2 regions of the Calothrix sp. PCC 6303 genome follow, and region 1 is predicted to be linked to the other one. Evidence: riboswitches for the same ligand, from Rfam matches in the RefSeq annotation. Region 1 holds a riboswitch; the other holds the start of a gene.

What was found. Region 1 has a riboswitch for cobalamin ahead of CAL6303_RS21455 (DUF1636 domain-containing protein). Riboswitches for the same ligand answer to the same signal wherever they lie in the genome.
Region 2: another riboswitch for cobalamin. It lies ahead of CAL6303_RS25425 (TonB-dependent receptor); the one in region 1 lies ahead of CAL6303_RS21455 (DUF1636 domain-containing protein).

The regions. Positions count from the first base shown of each region.
Region 1 is NC_019751.1:5,281,420-5,289,027, reverse strand. It holds gene CAL6303_RS21460 (tetratricopeptide repeat protein) at 1-3,241, opposite strand, end outside; cobalamin riboswitch at 3,675-3,833, shown strand; gene CAL6303_RS21455 (DUF1636 domain-containing protein) at 3,855-4,280, shown strand; gene CAL6303_RS21450 (hypothetical protein) at 4,392-4,901, shown strand; gene CAL6303_RS21445 (hypothetical protein) at 5,111-5,437, shown strand; gene CAL6303_RS21440 (ubiquinol-cytochrome c reductase iron-sulfur subunit) at 5,659-6,087, shown strand; gene CAL6303_RS21435 (methyltransferase domain-containing protein) at 6,265-7,215, shown strand; gene CAL6303_RS21430 (class I SAM-dependent methyltransferase) at 7,446-7,608, shown strand, end outside.
Region 2 is NC_019751.1:6,259,768-6,267,375, forward strand. It holds gene arsM (arsenosugar biosynthesis arsenite methyltransferase ArsM) at 46-1,014, shown strand; gene cobJ (precorrin-3B C(17)-methyltransferase) at 1,102-2,823, opposite strand; gene CAL6303_RS25415 (hypothetical protein) at 3,115-3,888, opposite strand; gene CAL6303_RS25420 (CIA30 family protein) at 4,144-5,631, shown strand; gene CAL6303_RS30075 (hypothetical protein) at 5,820-6,077, opposite strand; cobalamin riboswitch at 6,301-6,461, shown strand; gene CAL6303_RS25425 (TonB-dependent receptor) at 6,481-7,608, shown strand, end outside.

The sequences.
Region 1 (7,608 bases):
TGTAAAGTGCGATCGCATCTTCAATTTCTCCCTGTTGTGCTTTTAAACCTGCAAGTTGGTGGAGGGTAGCAGCTTTCCCTTGCACATCGTTGATGGATTCTTTGATTTGTAAGGATTGGTCGTAAAGTGCGATCGCATCTTCAATTTCTCCCTGTTGTGCTTTTAATCCTGCGATTTCGTGGAGGGTAGTAGCTTTCCCTTTCACATTGTTGATGGATTCTTTGATTTGTAAGGATTGGTTGTAAAGTGCGATCGCATCTTCAATTTCTCCCTGGGTTGCTTTTAATCCTGCAAGTGCGTGCAGTGTGGCAGCTTTCCCTTGGACATCATTGATGGATTCTGTGATTTGTAAGGATTGGTTGTAAAGTGCGATCGCTCCTTCAATATCTCCCTGGGTTGCTTTTAATCCTGCGATTGCGTGGAGGGTTGCGGCTTTTCCTCCCACATTGTTGATGGATTCATAGATTTGCAGGGATTGGTTGTAAAGCACGAACGCTCCTTCAATATCTCCCTGTTGCACTTTTAAACTAGCCATGTTGTGCAGGATTATGGCTTTTTTTATTAAATTATCCTCTGGGCTAAGTTCTAAGGCTGTTTGATAATGATTCATCGCATTCTCAACTAAACCTAAAGTATCTTCTGCTCTGGCAATAGTGGCTAAAATACGGTAATCTGACCCTAGTTGGAGAATTTCTCGACACAATTCCTCTGCTTCTACATAGCGATTATGACTCACCCAGCTATTCCCTATCTCATCCCCGACGGTGACGGCAATTTCTTTCTCTTCTGCCAACACCGCTAACCTGACGATTTCCCGCGATTGTTCTTCGTTGTAGGTATCTCCCGAATCTTCCCACCAGGTTTTATAAATACTCTGGGTTGCGGCTTTTTTGGTGCTTTGCCATTCCTCTGCTGTCAACACAGTTTGCAACAACGGCTCTAAAACCGTCGTCACGCGATATTCTGGCTGCTGTGTCGCGTAAACCGTGGCAGATTCCACGAGACTGAGACTGATTAACCGTCCCAACCAATTATTATGTAGAGACGCGAAATTTCGCGTCTCTTGCATGGAATTTTCGGAAAACGCCAAATCTTGCTGTAACGTGGGATTTTCGTTGGATGGGGGGTTTGGTCGATGAGACGCGATGTATCGCGTCTCTACATTTTGGATAATTGCGGATGTGACTGGTAATCGAAATACGCTCAACCGCGCTAAAAATTCCCTTTCCTCATCCTCCAACCCAGCCAAAAGCGTCTCAGCCAAAATATTCTCGCGAAATTCCTGCTGTTTCCCTTCCAATTTCACCAATAACTCATCCCCGGAAATATTTCCCAAAATTCCCGGTTGCCGCAATATATCCACCAACCACTTCAATAACCTCGGATTTCCGTCGGCAATTTTAATTATCCGATTTTTCTGTACCTGTTCCCTAACTCCCTCATCAAATTCACGATAAATCTTATCAATATCACTTTCACCCATCCCCGCTAATCTTTCCAAATGCAGATTATGCGCTGGTAAAGTCTCTTTTTCCAAATATCGACAAGTCACAATCAAGCGACTCTCTGCCTGATTTTCTGCCAAAGCCGCACAAATCGCCTCTAAAACCCGGTAAGCTTCCGTCGTCATCCGCAAACTACCATCTTTCACATTCGTTTTGGGAATATTCTGCTCGAAGTCATCCAAAACCAATAATAACGGCTTGTCTAATTCCTGCTCAATATGTTCAAAAAAGTTCTGTAATCGTCCTTGTAAACTCATTCCCGGCTCATTCAAAAGTGCCGGAACACCAGCAAATCGCTGATATTTACTCGCCAATTTCCCAATTAAACCTACCTCATCAACCACACCAACTAACACAACCCGCTCAAAATTCTCCCGTTGTGCTTGTACCCTTGTACATAACCTTGCTGCCAAAGAACTTTTACCCAATCCCCCCATCCCGGCAATAAATACCCCAGTCTCGTCGCTGGTTTCCCGCAATGCTCTTAAACACCTTTGTAAAGCGCGTCTACGTCCAACAAATTCCCCACGACTGGCAACTTTGACAATATTATTCTCATCCAAAAATTCCGATTCGGAAGCTGTAAATTTCAGCTTTTCCCGTTTCTTGGTAAACAACGATGTCACCAAACCGCCAATTTCCCGCGTATCGCGATAAACCCGCAGTAAATGCCCATCAGAACATTCCTGTGCGAGCATTTCCTGGTGTGCGGCAATTATCGCTTCCTCTATCGTCGCACCAGTTGCCAAAGCTTGATAAATCGCAGTTGCGGCAATAATACCCGTTGTATCATAAACCGGACGCGCCCAACCTAATACTACCGCAGCACCTTGTTTTACCAAAGCCTGTGCCATCGACGGAACAGTTCCCCCATCTGCCAATTGTCCGGTATGACATCCCGACAGGAAAATTACCCTGGGAAACTTTCTAGAATTACCTTTAACAAATGCTTTGCCCAAATCTTCCGCAGTCGTAAATACAACCTTGCCCAAATCATCCTCGGTAATAAAACAAGGTGTATTATCTTTGATTTTCTTACCTTTGGGTAGTAACTTTCCAAAAGCTTTTTCCGTATAAATCACCCCATGCCCAGTGAGATGAAATACATCAAAATAATCTTCAGGATACGATCGCACCAAGTTTTCCAATTCCTCAACAGAACCGCTTTCTTCCACCACCAAAGTCAGAGGTTGGTCTTTTGTCGCTTTGAGAATATTCGTCTCTTCCTGCTCAAAACCCAAAAGTGCAACACCAGGATGTTCTGGGGAAGTTGCCATAAACAACAACCGCAACGGACGATTTTGTGTTGCTAAAAAACTATTGTTGTTTCTAACAAGCGATCGCACGGGCAAAACACTGGCTTCTATCAGTAAGAACCGCGAACCATCGTGTAATAATTCCCAAGGTAAATGTGCCAACCCTAATGCCACTTTCTGAGTTTGTGGGTTTAATCCCTCTGCTTCACTAGTCTGAATTAAATCGAGATAAATTAGAGCTTGACTATCACTCTCCAAACCCCGACGCAACCAACCTTCCTTCCCATCGAACCATTGATACAATTCCCGTCCGATTTTCTTTAACTCTGCGGGTGCATCGAAATCTTTGGTATAATACTTTGCTTCACACAAATCAATCAACGTCCCTAGGGCTTCCGTATCCAAGCGACGATTACCGTAATTACAGCGCAGTTCAAAGGTTTGGTTTTGGCTTAGGGCAAAGGTGAAGGCTATGGACATAACATCAGCAAGTATATATCTAAGTCATCTTCACCGTATTATCACTTATTTCCGGAAAATGACTACTGTTTGAGCGATTCTCAAGGAATTTCAACTACAAAATTTTGATTCTGAACCTCGTCCGTCATGAAAAGTGGAGTTTTGTCATTGCGACGTTCTGCGTCTGAAAAAACCTCTATTCAAGATAAAGAAAAAAGACAAACAGAATCAGGTTGTTTCAAAAATATTTGATTTTTTGTTTGATTAAGGGTAAATAGACCACACGTAGAGACGTTCCGGTGGAACGTCTAGACAAGGTTTTGGTGTTTATGTGTGGTTCAAATAGATTAAAATTGCTGTAAGACTAAACTGTGCCAAGCTTTATGATATTTCTGAGACTTGCTAGCATAGCCTGAAAACTGGAATAGCGATCCAAATACACTAAATTTGTGTTAGCATTCACCTTAATCTCGGTTCTAGTGAGTATCATCCACTAGAGGTAACGGGGAAAGTCCGGTGTAAGTCCGGCGCTGTCCCGCAGCTGTAATCAAGGAAAAAAAGAAAAATATTAACCTTGTCAGTCAGAATGCCCGCCGATAAGTCAAAACAACCCAGCTAAATCTACGAGGTATAGATGAGCGCACATACAATTTTTGTTTGTACCACTTGTGCTAGTAAGTGGGAAAATGGTAATCGTGTCGGTGAAAGTGGTGGCGAAAAGCTGCTCAAACGCTTACAAGCAGATTATTTAAATCGTGAATCCAGCGCAGAATTCGTCATCCAAGCAGTGGAATGTATGAGTGCTTGTAGCCGTTCTTGTGTAGTTTCATTTGCTGCTCCTGGTAAAAATACGTATCTTTTCGGTGATATTTCCCCTGAATTAACTCCCGCAGAAGTTGATGGAGTATTTAGTTGTGCGACTAAATATTACCTACATCCAGAGGGTTTACTACCTTGGTCAGAACGTCCTGAGCCACTGAAAAAAGGTATCTTAGCAAGAATTCCATCAGTTTCAATTCCTCTCGAAGCTAATAATATTCAATTGGAACTGTGTAATTAATTACTTAGATTGAGTTGAGAAATCAAGCAACTTGATCTGAAACAGCTAAGAAGGTTCACACCTAGTTTATACAGACATGTTGGGGTGAATTGTTAGGGAGTCGGTAACGGCATGACCCAATATTTATGTAATAATGATTATCGTTATTTGTTGGCATCACCAATATTTGGTACTGTTTATTTCCTCCAAAGGAGAGTAATTGAATTGCCAAAAGAATTGAACTTTACCAATTTTTTGCTAATTGGTTATACAGCTTGGAAAGGTTTTTCTCAGCTAGGACGTGGGGCAGTTTTTTGCCATATTAGAAAAGTCGATTTACCCCGCATTCCTTTTTCTATTATCCGTGGGAAATATCACTGTGCAGATGAAATAGTCAGCACTCACTTTCTAGTGCAAACAGATCTCAAAGCTTATTTACATGAGTGGATGGTAGCATCAGAAACTATCGACCATATCTTAGAAGCAGTTGATACTTACAAACCTCAACAAGATGTGATTATCTTAGTTAAAGATGGTTCACAAATTGAAGTCAATATTTTACAAAACCCCCTCATGACACCATTAGAATGCTATCAGCAAGTACGCCAGCAATGGCATGAATTTTCTAGCTACGTAGAGTAAATAATTATACGCAAAGTATCAGTAGTCAAAAAATTAGAAATGTGTTACACATAGTTAATTTCAGGAACTAGACAAAAAAGATTCTCGTCACGTCGGTTAGAATCAATTCGCAATGCTAATCCTTGTACTGTTAGGAGATCTGAGTGAAACAAATATTCTCAAACTTGACAAAAAAACCTCTAGCATTTATATCTCTAGGTTCATTGTTAATGAGTGGAAAGATAGCTGTAGCTAGTGAGACAGTTAAGAATGTACAACCTGTAGAACGTCCAGATGCAACTGTCACACCAGTATCGGCAGAAAGTCAAAAAGCCTGTGTAAAACATACAAAACTCGGTAAGTTTTTCTGTGCTAACGCATCCCAATTATCTCACTTAAAGAAGGGTAATGTAGAAATCGATGCGGCTGATATGAATAATGAAAGTGCGCTGCTTGGTGTTACTGATGAAGAGAGTGATGCTGCTGTAGCAATGTTTGGTTGTGATTGTGTCGCTTCGATTAACTGTATACGTCGTCTGCGGAATAGCTTACCTTAGAAGATATTTTACTGAGTAATTTTGGGCTAATTAAAGATATAGGGTGTAACTAATTAAAGTATATATTGTAGGATATAAGGGTAGTAAACAAAGAGTTAAAAGTATAACTTAGTTTATTTACCTGTTGAACTATATCCTACATTTTGATTCCGACAAAATAAAATAACGCTCACTCAAAAGCAATTATTGTATTTTCTCAATCATAACTATATCCAAATTCTATGAATCGTCGTAAATTTCTGAATTTGTTCAGTATTAGCTTGTTTATCAATTTGTTCCCTATATTCGTTGCTGCAAGTTATGCAGCTAAACCCCAATCAAAAAAGAAGCCAACAAAATCTACAAATTGGATTTCCATCGGGACTGTTGCAGAATTAGATAAAGCAGGTCAATTATTCAAAGCTAAATCATCTTTGGGTGCGGTTTTAGTCGTTGGAACATCTAAAAGCAAAAATTTGATTGCGGTGAATCCAACTTGTACACACCTTGGTTGCAAAGTTGATTGGGAAGCAGAAGAAAAGATATTTTTATGCCCCTGTCATGCTTCCGAATTTACCACGACTGGAAAGGTTCAAAATGGACCAGCAACTAAACCATTGCCAACTTATAAAACCAAGATAGAAGGTAATAAGGTAATGGTGGGAGTTTGATGTCATGATTTTCCTAAATATCAACCATGCGTTGTTTACCACCCTAGGTATCGCATAATCCAACTAAAGCTAAATTTACTTAATCAGCACTGATTATTTGGGTTTTATATTATACATGTTTAATTTTGTCTTTAATAATAAGATAGAATTATTAAAAAATATTAAGGCTTAATTTTCATGAGTTGGTTGTTTCCTGCCCTAGGATTTATCATTGCATTATTAATACTGGGAATTGTAGTTTATTTATCCACATCTCGTCGTTACGAATCATCCAATACAGTCGCTAATTCCTACGACGAATGGACAGAAGACGGCATTTTAGAATTTTATTGGGGTGAACATATCCACTTAGGTCATTATGGTTCACCTCCACAACAAAAAGATTTTCTTGCCGCAAAATCTGACTTTGTACATGAAATGGTGCGTTGGGGTGGTTTGGATAAATTACCCCCCGGTACAACCGTTTTAGATGTTGGTTGTGGAATTGGGGGTAGTAGTCGAATTTTGGCGAGGGATTACGGGTTTGCTGTAACAGGTATCACCATTAGTCCCCAACAGGTTAAACGCGCTCAGGAATTGACTCCCCAAGGAGTTAGCGCTCAGTTTCAGGTAGATGATGCCATGGCACTTTCTTTCCCTGATGGCAGTTTTGATGTAGTTTGGTCGATTGAAGCTGGTCCCCACATGCCAGATAAAGCTGTTTTCGCCAAAGAACTGATGCGGGTCTTAAAGCCTGATGGATTGCTGGTTGTGGCTGATTGGAATCAAAGAGATGATCGCCAAATTCCTTTGAATTTTTGGGAAAAACCTGTGATGCAACAATTGTTGGATCAGTGGTCTCATCCTGCTTTTGCCAGTATTGAAGGTTTTTCTGAGCTTTTGGAAGAAACAGGATTAGTAAAGGGGAAAACAATTACAGCAGACTGGACAGAAGAAACACTTCCCTCATGGCTTGATTCTATTTGGCAGGGAATAGCTAGACCTAGTGGTTTAGTACGTTTCGGTGCATCTGGTTTCATTAAATCTTTGCGAGAAGTCCCGACCCTCATTTTGATGCGGTTAGCATTTGGTGCAGGTCTTTGCCGTTTTGGAATGTTCCGTGCTGTACGTGGATTTTCTGGTAAATAATTTGTCATGCATAAAGTCTGATTATTCTCCCAGCTTTATAATCTACACAAAGAAGAATCATCAAAAGTGGATAGAGGTGAGAGAATGTTTTTATTGGTACATCAAAAATTAAAAACTTGGTAGCTGTTAACGGATTTGAGGAAATTCCTTTTCCTCCTCTAAGTAAAGGCAAAGTATTGATATATATCCTTAATTAAGTCTCCAATCCTATTCACTAATCATAAAACTAAATGCAAAAATCAAAGTCTATTCAAGTTCCTAAACCGACTCGCTACCAAAATGCAGCGATAGATTACTATACAGGACTCACGGGTTCTTACTACCTCCACTATGGGTATTGGGAACCACTACCTTCTGTTGGAGAGGAATTGACTCTGACTAGGATGCGTGTAG
Region 2 (7,608 bases), 980 kb from region 1:
TCGTCAGCAATCATAATCAATTAGTAAAGTCCAAAATCCCCAAACATGACTTATCTTGAAACCGCAGCCCAATTCTATAGCGAAGTTGCCCAAACCCCAGAAGTTGGACTTTGCTGTGTTCAAAGCGCACCATTGTCACTACCAGGTTTAAATATCCCGGTAAAAATGCAGGAAATGAATTATGGTTGTGGTACCACCGTTCACCCCGCAGAATTGGGTAGCCAATCAACCGTATTATATGTTGGAGTTGGTGGAGGTTTAGAAGCATTACAATTTGCCTATTTTTGTCGATTTCCCGGTGCTGTTATCGCTGTAGATCCGGTTGTGGCAATGCGTGAAGCAGCTATCAGTAATCTGGAAATAGCCGCAACAGAAAACCCTTGGTTTGATGCTAAATTCGTGGAAATTCGTGCAGGTGATGCGTTTAACTTACCTGTTGCCGATGCATCCGTAGATGTTGTGGCTCAAAATTGCCTTTTTAACATCTTTGAACCAGAAGATTTAACCCGTGCATTACGTGAAGCATACCGAGTGTTAAAACCAGGTGGACGCTTGCAAATGAGTGATCCGATTGCCACCCAGCCAATCCCCAAACATCTCCAACAGGATGAACGCTTGCGGGCAATGTGTTTATCAGGTGCATTGACCTATGATGAGTATATTCAAAGAATTATTGATGTTGGGTTTGGTCAAGTAGAAATTCGTGCCCGTCGTCCCTATCGATTGTTAAATTCAGAAATCTATGACTTGCCTGACCATTTACTTTTAGAAAGTCTTGATTCAGTATCTTTTAAACTTCCAATTCCTGAAGATGGAGCCTGTATTTTTACTGGTAAAACAGCGATTTATAGCGGTTCAATGGCATATTTTGATGACAATAATGGTCATATTCTCCAAGCTGGAATTCCCACAGCAGTCTGCGATAAAACAGCAAGTAAATTAGCACAAGTAATACCAGAAGACTTAATAATCACAGATTCAACTTGGTATTATGATGGCGGTGGCTGCTGTTAAAAAATAAGTAATGAGCTACGGTATACACACAGCGATGGAATTCCCTAGATTTTCCATAATTCCACGCCCGCTTAATACCATTTGGCTTTAAGCTTTGTAATGTCTTGGTGTGTATACCCAAACCCCTCCTGGATGATTCACAACCCTTGTTTGACTAGAACCAATTAGGATAAGCGATCGCATGTCAACTTCGGCTGGCTGAAATTCGTCTAATTTCACTACTTCTATTGATTCTCCTTCTCTTCCCAAGTTTCTCGCTATTACTATTGGCGTTTGTGGTGAACGATACTTTTTTAATATTTCAGATGCGGAGATGATTTCTTGGCGACGTTGCTTAGAAGCTGGGTTGTAGAAAGCTATTACTAAATCTGCTCCTGCTGCCGCAATAATTCGTCGTTCGATAATTGACCAAGATTTGAGAATATTTGACAGGGAAATTACGCAGAAATCATGACCAATTGGCGCACCAATTCGAGCCGCAGCAGCTTGGATGGCAGATATACCAGGACAAACCTGAATTTGAACATGTTGCCATGCAGGGTCAAAAGCTGTATCTAACACTTCAAATATCGCCGCTGCCATGGCATAAATTCCCGGATCTCCAGAAGAAACAACCGCGACATTTTTGCCTGTTGCTGCCAAATCTAGCGCCATCTTTGCCCTAGCTAATTCTTCCCGGTTATCGGAATCATGCCGTTGTTGTCCAGGTTGTAAAGTTCCAGCTAAATCTAAGTAAAAACTATAACCAACCAAGTCTGTCGCTTCCCCAAGTATTTGTTTCACCTCCGGTGACATCCATTCACTAGCACCGGGTCCAGTCCCCACAACGGATAATTTACCCCTGGGTTTTCCTAAATTATTTGTATTAATTAGTTCTTGAGATACTGCAACACCAATATTCGGAATTGGGGAAACTAACAACCTTCCTAAATTATTTGTCGCAGCTAAAACCAAAGATGTAGATGTTTGCGGATTCTCTGTATCTAGAATCCGCAAAGGCAAATTTAGCAACTTCGCAACCTGATTTACAGTGGGGGAGGCTGCATCCGATTGTAAAACAAATAGTCCCGCCAGAGATGCGATCGCTAATTCAGCAACATCCAATATTTGCCGTACCACACTCACAATATCCTCTGCTTTCATCTCCCCAACATCACTAATTCCCACCGCGATAGTTTTGGGATGGTACACCAAACAATTGGGAATATAACCAGCTTTAGATTCCGTCACCCAAATCCTTAATTCTCCCTCCTCATCAACAGGTAACTTACTTTCCTCCAACCAAGTTGCTTTCCCCTCCAACTTCACCTTTGCACCTGCAAGTAAATCAGCAATAAACCCCTTTGCTGCTTCCGGATTTGCCAACTCATACCCTGGTGGAGGGGACAGTAAAGCAGTACGAAACCGGATATCTCCTGCTGTGGTAATTGCCGCTTCCACACCCAACCCTGTGGCAATTTGCCTAGCTAAATCGTTCACCCCCCTAAGTCCCCCCAACAAAGGAACTACCGCACTCCCATCCTCCCCTATAGCCAAAACTGGAGGTTCTTGACGCTTATCAGAGATAATTGGTGCTAGGGTACGAATCAAAATTCCCGCTGCACAGATACCAATAATTGGGACTCCATCTGTAAATAATTTTCGTAAAGTTTCACCAAAATTGTCGAAACTCACATCAACACCCGATGTTCTCCCCACCAAACCATAGATTGTCACTTTGGGTGCGACTGTAGCTAATACTGTCGCAATTTTCCGAGCAAGGGAGACACTATTTTGATTGAGAACAACAATTGCAGCAGATGAAAACATTTTTATGCTTATACTTAAGTCCCTATCAAAGATAGTATCTGTCATTGCCACCAGAGGGAAGCATAAGAAGTGGAAGGATGTAGAGACGCAAAATTTTGCCTCTCTAAAAGTGTTTTGGCACCCAACTAACCCAGTAGTCAGACAAAATTAATTACACAATGTCATTGCGAACACAAGGTTTTGGACTGCTTCGCTTTACTCAAAATGAATGTAAAATGTTTGCGCGACTACTTATGAAGTCCAGGATATAGAAGGTTTTGATACCAACAATAGGACTTTTCAAACATCCTCTTAGGCTGTCTTAAAAAATCGAATAATTTCGCGTACATGATCTAAAAATTGTCCATCTGTAGAAAGTTGCGCGATCGCTTGTTCTGTTTCGCGGGATAATTGCTGGTGTTCGCTGTGGTTTGTTGCCCCTAGTCTTTCCAAATTATTTGCTAAACGTGCCAATTCTTTGCGGGTTTCATCTACATAGCTTTGCTGGGTTGCAACCACAGAGTAGGGGAATTCTGGATTTAGTTGTTCTTCGAGAATACGTATTTTTTCTTCTAATGTGCTGAAACGTCCACGCAATTCGTAGATATCTTCGCGGGGATATTGTAACTCTTGACGAATCATCGTTAATCTTGCGTATACATACTCATAAGCGCTAATAGCAGGACGTAATCCAGTTAATAATAAAGCTGCACCCGATGAGATGTAACCCACAGTACTAATACCAGTGGCAGCCAGAGTATATAGAGTAGCAGCGGAGATGACGTGTAATGCGATCGCTATAATCAACGAACGCTTTGCCAGCAACCTAACATACTTTTGCTGCTTCTCATCAACTGTAATTCCTTTCTCTTTTGATTGCGCTCCCTGTGCTAAAACTTCTTTAGCTTGAAAATGAATATTCCAGGGTACAGTTACAATCACCAACAACCACCAAAAGCTTGCCCCTGCAATTACCCAGTCTAAAAAGTTACCTGATGGAATATGAAACCATTGAAAACAAGCAAAAACTAATGCCATCAAAGCGACAATTCCAACACTTGAACCCACAAATAGATTTAGATACATCAGGCAACCTCTTTTACTATTGGTATTCCCCACATCATGGCTTTTCAGCATAAATATCTAAAAAATACCTGTGATACTTTCTTGAGTTACACACATACTACATAGTTAATTGGGAATTTTAGTTCGGCACTTTAACTTGAGATGTCTCCCCAGGGTGGTTTTAACTTAGGGTAAATTAATTATTATTAAGAATATGATTGTGACACTTGCAGCATATGCATGTTCAGAGCTGAAGACTAAATAGGAATAAAAGCTATGACTAATGAAACTCGCGGACAATGGGATTTAGGTAGATTTATTCAAACACTCAACTATTTTGAAGTTGTACCACCTTTAAATTGGATTCAAAATATACTACAGGGTAAGTTCTTTCAGAATAGCCAAAATCAGCCAGATGGAGCCAAAAAAATGGGTGTAATCTTAGTTGCAGGGGCAACAGGTGGTGTGGGTAAACGAGTTGTACAACGCTTACTTCAGCAGGGTTATCGAGTGAGATGTCTAGTGCGTGACATCGAAAAAGCTAGAAATATTCTTGGTAACGATACTGATTTAATAGTTGCCGATATTACCAAACCTGAAACTTTAAACGAATTAGTTATGTCAAATATCCAAGCTGTAATTTGCTGTACATCAGTGCGTGTGCAGCCTGTAGAAGGCGATACACCTAATCGTGACAAATATAACCAAGGTATTAAATTTTATCAACCGGAAATAGTCGGTGACACACCTGAAAATGTTGAATATCAAGGTGTCAAAAATTTAGTTGAGGCAGCGGCAAAATACCTCCCCCAAGGAGACGAGAAGCTAGTTTTCGACTTTACTAACCCATCAACAGATTTGAAAAATATTTGGGGTGCTTTGGATGATGTGGTGATGGGTGGAGTTAGTAGCAGTAATATGAGTTTTCTTGATAGTTCAGCTATATTCGCTGGAAATATTTCCATTGCCAATTCTGGAGGTTTTGCCTCAGTTAGAACTAAAAACTTTGATCCAGCAATCAATTTATCTGGTTATGAAGGAATTGATTTAAAAGTTAAAGGTGATGGCAAACGCTATAAATTATTTTTGCGTTCTGATTCTGCCTGGGATGGTGTTGGTTATAGTTATTCCTTTGACACAGAAGCAGATACTTGGATTAATATTAAAGTTCCCTTCAGTAATTTAATTCCTGTATTTCGTGCCAAAGTTGTTAGGGATCGTCCTCCAATAGATACCAGTAAAATTTGCTCTTTACAATTAATGTTAAGTAAATTTGAGTATGATGGTGAACTAAATCCCAAGTTTTCTGCTGGTGCTTTTGCTTTGGAAGTAGAATCAATCAAAGCCTACGGAGGTAGCAAATTACCTAGATTTGTCCTCATTAGTTCCGCAGGTGTCACCCGTCCTGGAAGAGAGGGAATTAACTTAGAAGAAGAACCCCCCGCAGTTAGATTAAATGATCAATTGGGAGGAATATTAACTTGGAAACTGAGAGGAGAAGATAGTTTAAGGACAAGTGGTATTCCTTATACAATTATTCGTCCTTGTGCTTTAACTGAGGAAACTGGTGGTAAAGAATTATTAGCTGAACAAGGTGATAATATTCGCGGCAAAATCAGCCGGGATGATGTTGCTGAATTGTGTTTACAGGCATTACAAGAAACAGCAGCATCTAATGTCACTTTTGAAGTGAAACAAGGAGAAAATCAAATGGGGAATCCAGGATGGAAAACCTTATTTTCTCAGTTAAAAAGTGATAGCTGAAATGAGCAATGACTTAAATCTACGTGTTGCCACCCCCAACGACATAGATTTGCTAGGACACTGGGATGATATCTATCTGATGTGGGCTTAGGGACTTCCAATTAAAAAAATACCCACAAATTTCTTGTGGTGCGGGCATCTTGCCCGCAAATTATCAAGGATGGGCAGGATGCCAATACATATCTGCGTTACTTCGGATTAAATAAGACATCTAGTGAAAATGAATGTAGAGACGTTCTGGTGGAACGTCTACACAAAATTTGGGTATTGATGTGTGATTCAAAGACATTAAAATTGCTGTAATTACTGGAGATGTTAAATGGATTACGCGATCGCATAACCCATTTAACACCGATTAAGAGCAGAAGTACATCGCAATATAAACTATTTGTCGGACAAATTGCCTCACAAGTATTGACAATCACCTCAAAGAGAATGATAATCATTTTACTCATTTTAAGTAAATATTATTACAGTCAAAACTTTTACAGGTATGAATCAGTGGTTATTTGTCAAGTACTGAACATCATCAAAATCGATATATTCTGCTTTATAGGTTGGATAATCAAATCTACTCAGTTGCTTTTTACCCTCACTTTCGAGATCCTCTACGCAAAGCATACTTACGAATGTAATATTTCGACATTAATCACCAAATATATCCGTGCTATTGTGCGAAAATGCATTGGTTCTAATCAGAATTATTCATTAAAAATAACGGGGAAAGTTTGGTGAAAATCCAGCGCTGTCCCGCAACTGTGACGAGGCAAATTTTTCTTTTTAATCTTTGTCTCTAAGTCAGAACACCCGCCAATCGCCACAAAAAACATAATTATCTGCGAGGTACAGATGAGAAATAATATGTTTAATTCCCAATTGGGAACTAAGTTTGCTGTGTCTAGTTTGGCAGCAATATTGGGGATATTCTCTGGAAGTTACAAAGCTAGGGCAACGGAAATCCCCCTAATATCCAACTTTCCCAAAAACGAAGGTACTGCTTCAGATTTACAACCAGCTACACAAGTCATACCCAACAACAAAATAGCAGAAGTCGCTCAAGAATCGACACCAACAGAAGAACAAAAAGAAGAGAAAGAACCCGACATCGAAATAAACGTCGTCGATAAATTATTGAATGAACCTGTGTACTCTCCTTTTCGTCGGGAAGGGACAGTTAAAGATTCTACCCGTCCCATATATGTGATTACGGGTGAAGAAATGGAAGCACAGGGTGTGAGAACAGTCCGAGAAGCACTCAAATTTGTTCCTGGTATCTTACCAGATGGAACTGTTGGAACTGAACCCCATGCATTAAGTGGTCAATTTATTCGTGGTTCTAATGGTGAACAGGTGCTAATTCTGCTTGACGGCAGACCAATTAATAACTTAGGTAGTGGTCGTTTTGATCTGTCAGAATTCACTACCAATAACATTGAGCGAGTCGAAGTGTTACCAGGTGGTGGTTCAACTCTTTATGGTTCTGATGCAATTGGTGGAGTAATTAATATTATTACCCGTCGTCCCACAGATAAAACCACAACTGAAGCAAAGGTAAATGTTGGTGCTTATGGATTGAATCAACAGACTATTCAAAATAGTGGAAAAGCTGGGGATATTGGTTGGGTAGTGGGATATAATCGCACTCAATCCCAATATAATTATCCTTTTTCAATTCCCGAAGCTAACTTTAGGGGAACCAGAAAAAATAACGATGCTCTCTTCAATAACTTTAACGTTAAATTAGAAGCAAATTTAGGTAAGCGTAATACTCTAACTTTTTCCACACAATACTTAGGAAAAGAACAAGGAACACCAGGAGGAGTTCCCATACTTGTACCACAATTTGGTCAAGGTTCTGGTAATGTACTAACCGATAAAAACCGCAAATATACAGACCAAGTTTTAAATGATTTAAGCTGGAGTTCTAAGCTTGGAGGGGGAAATGATTCGCTATTAACAGCCAGATTCTACACCGAT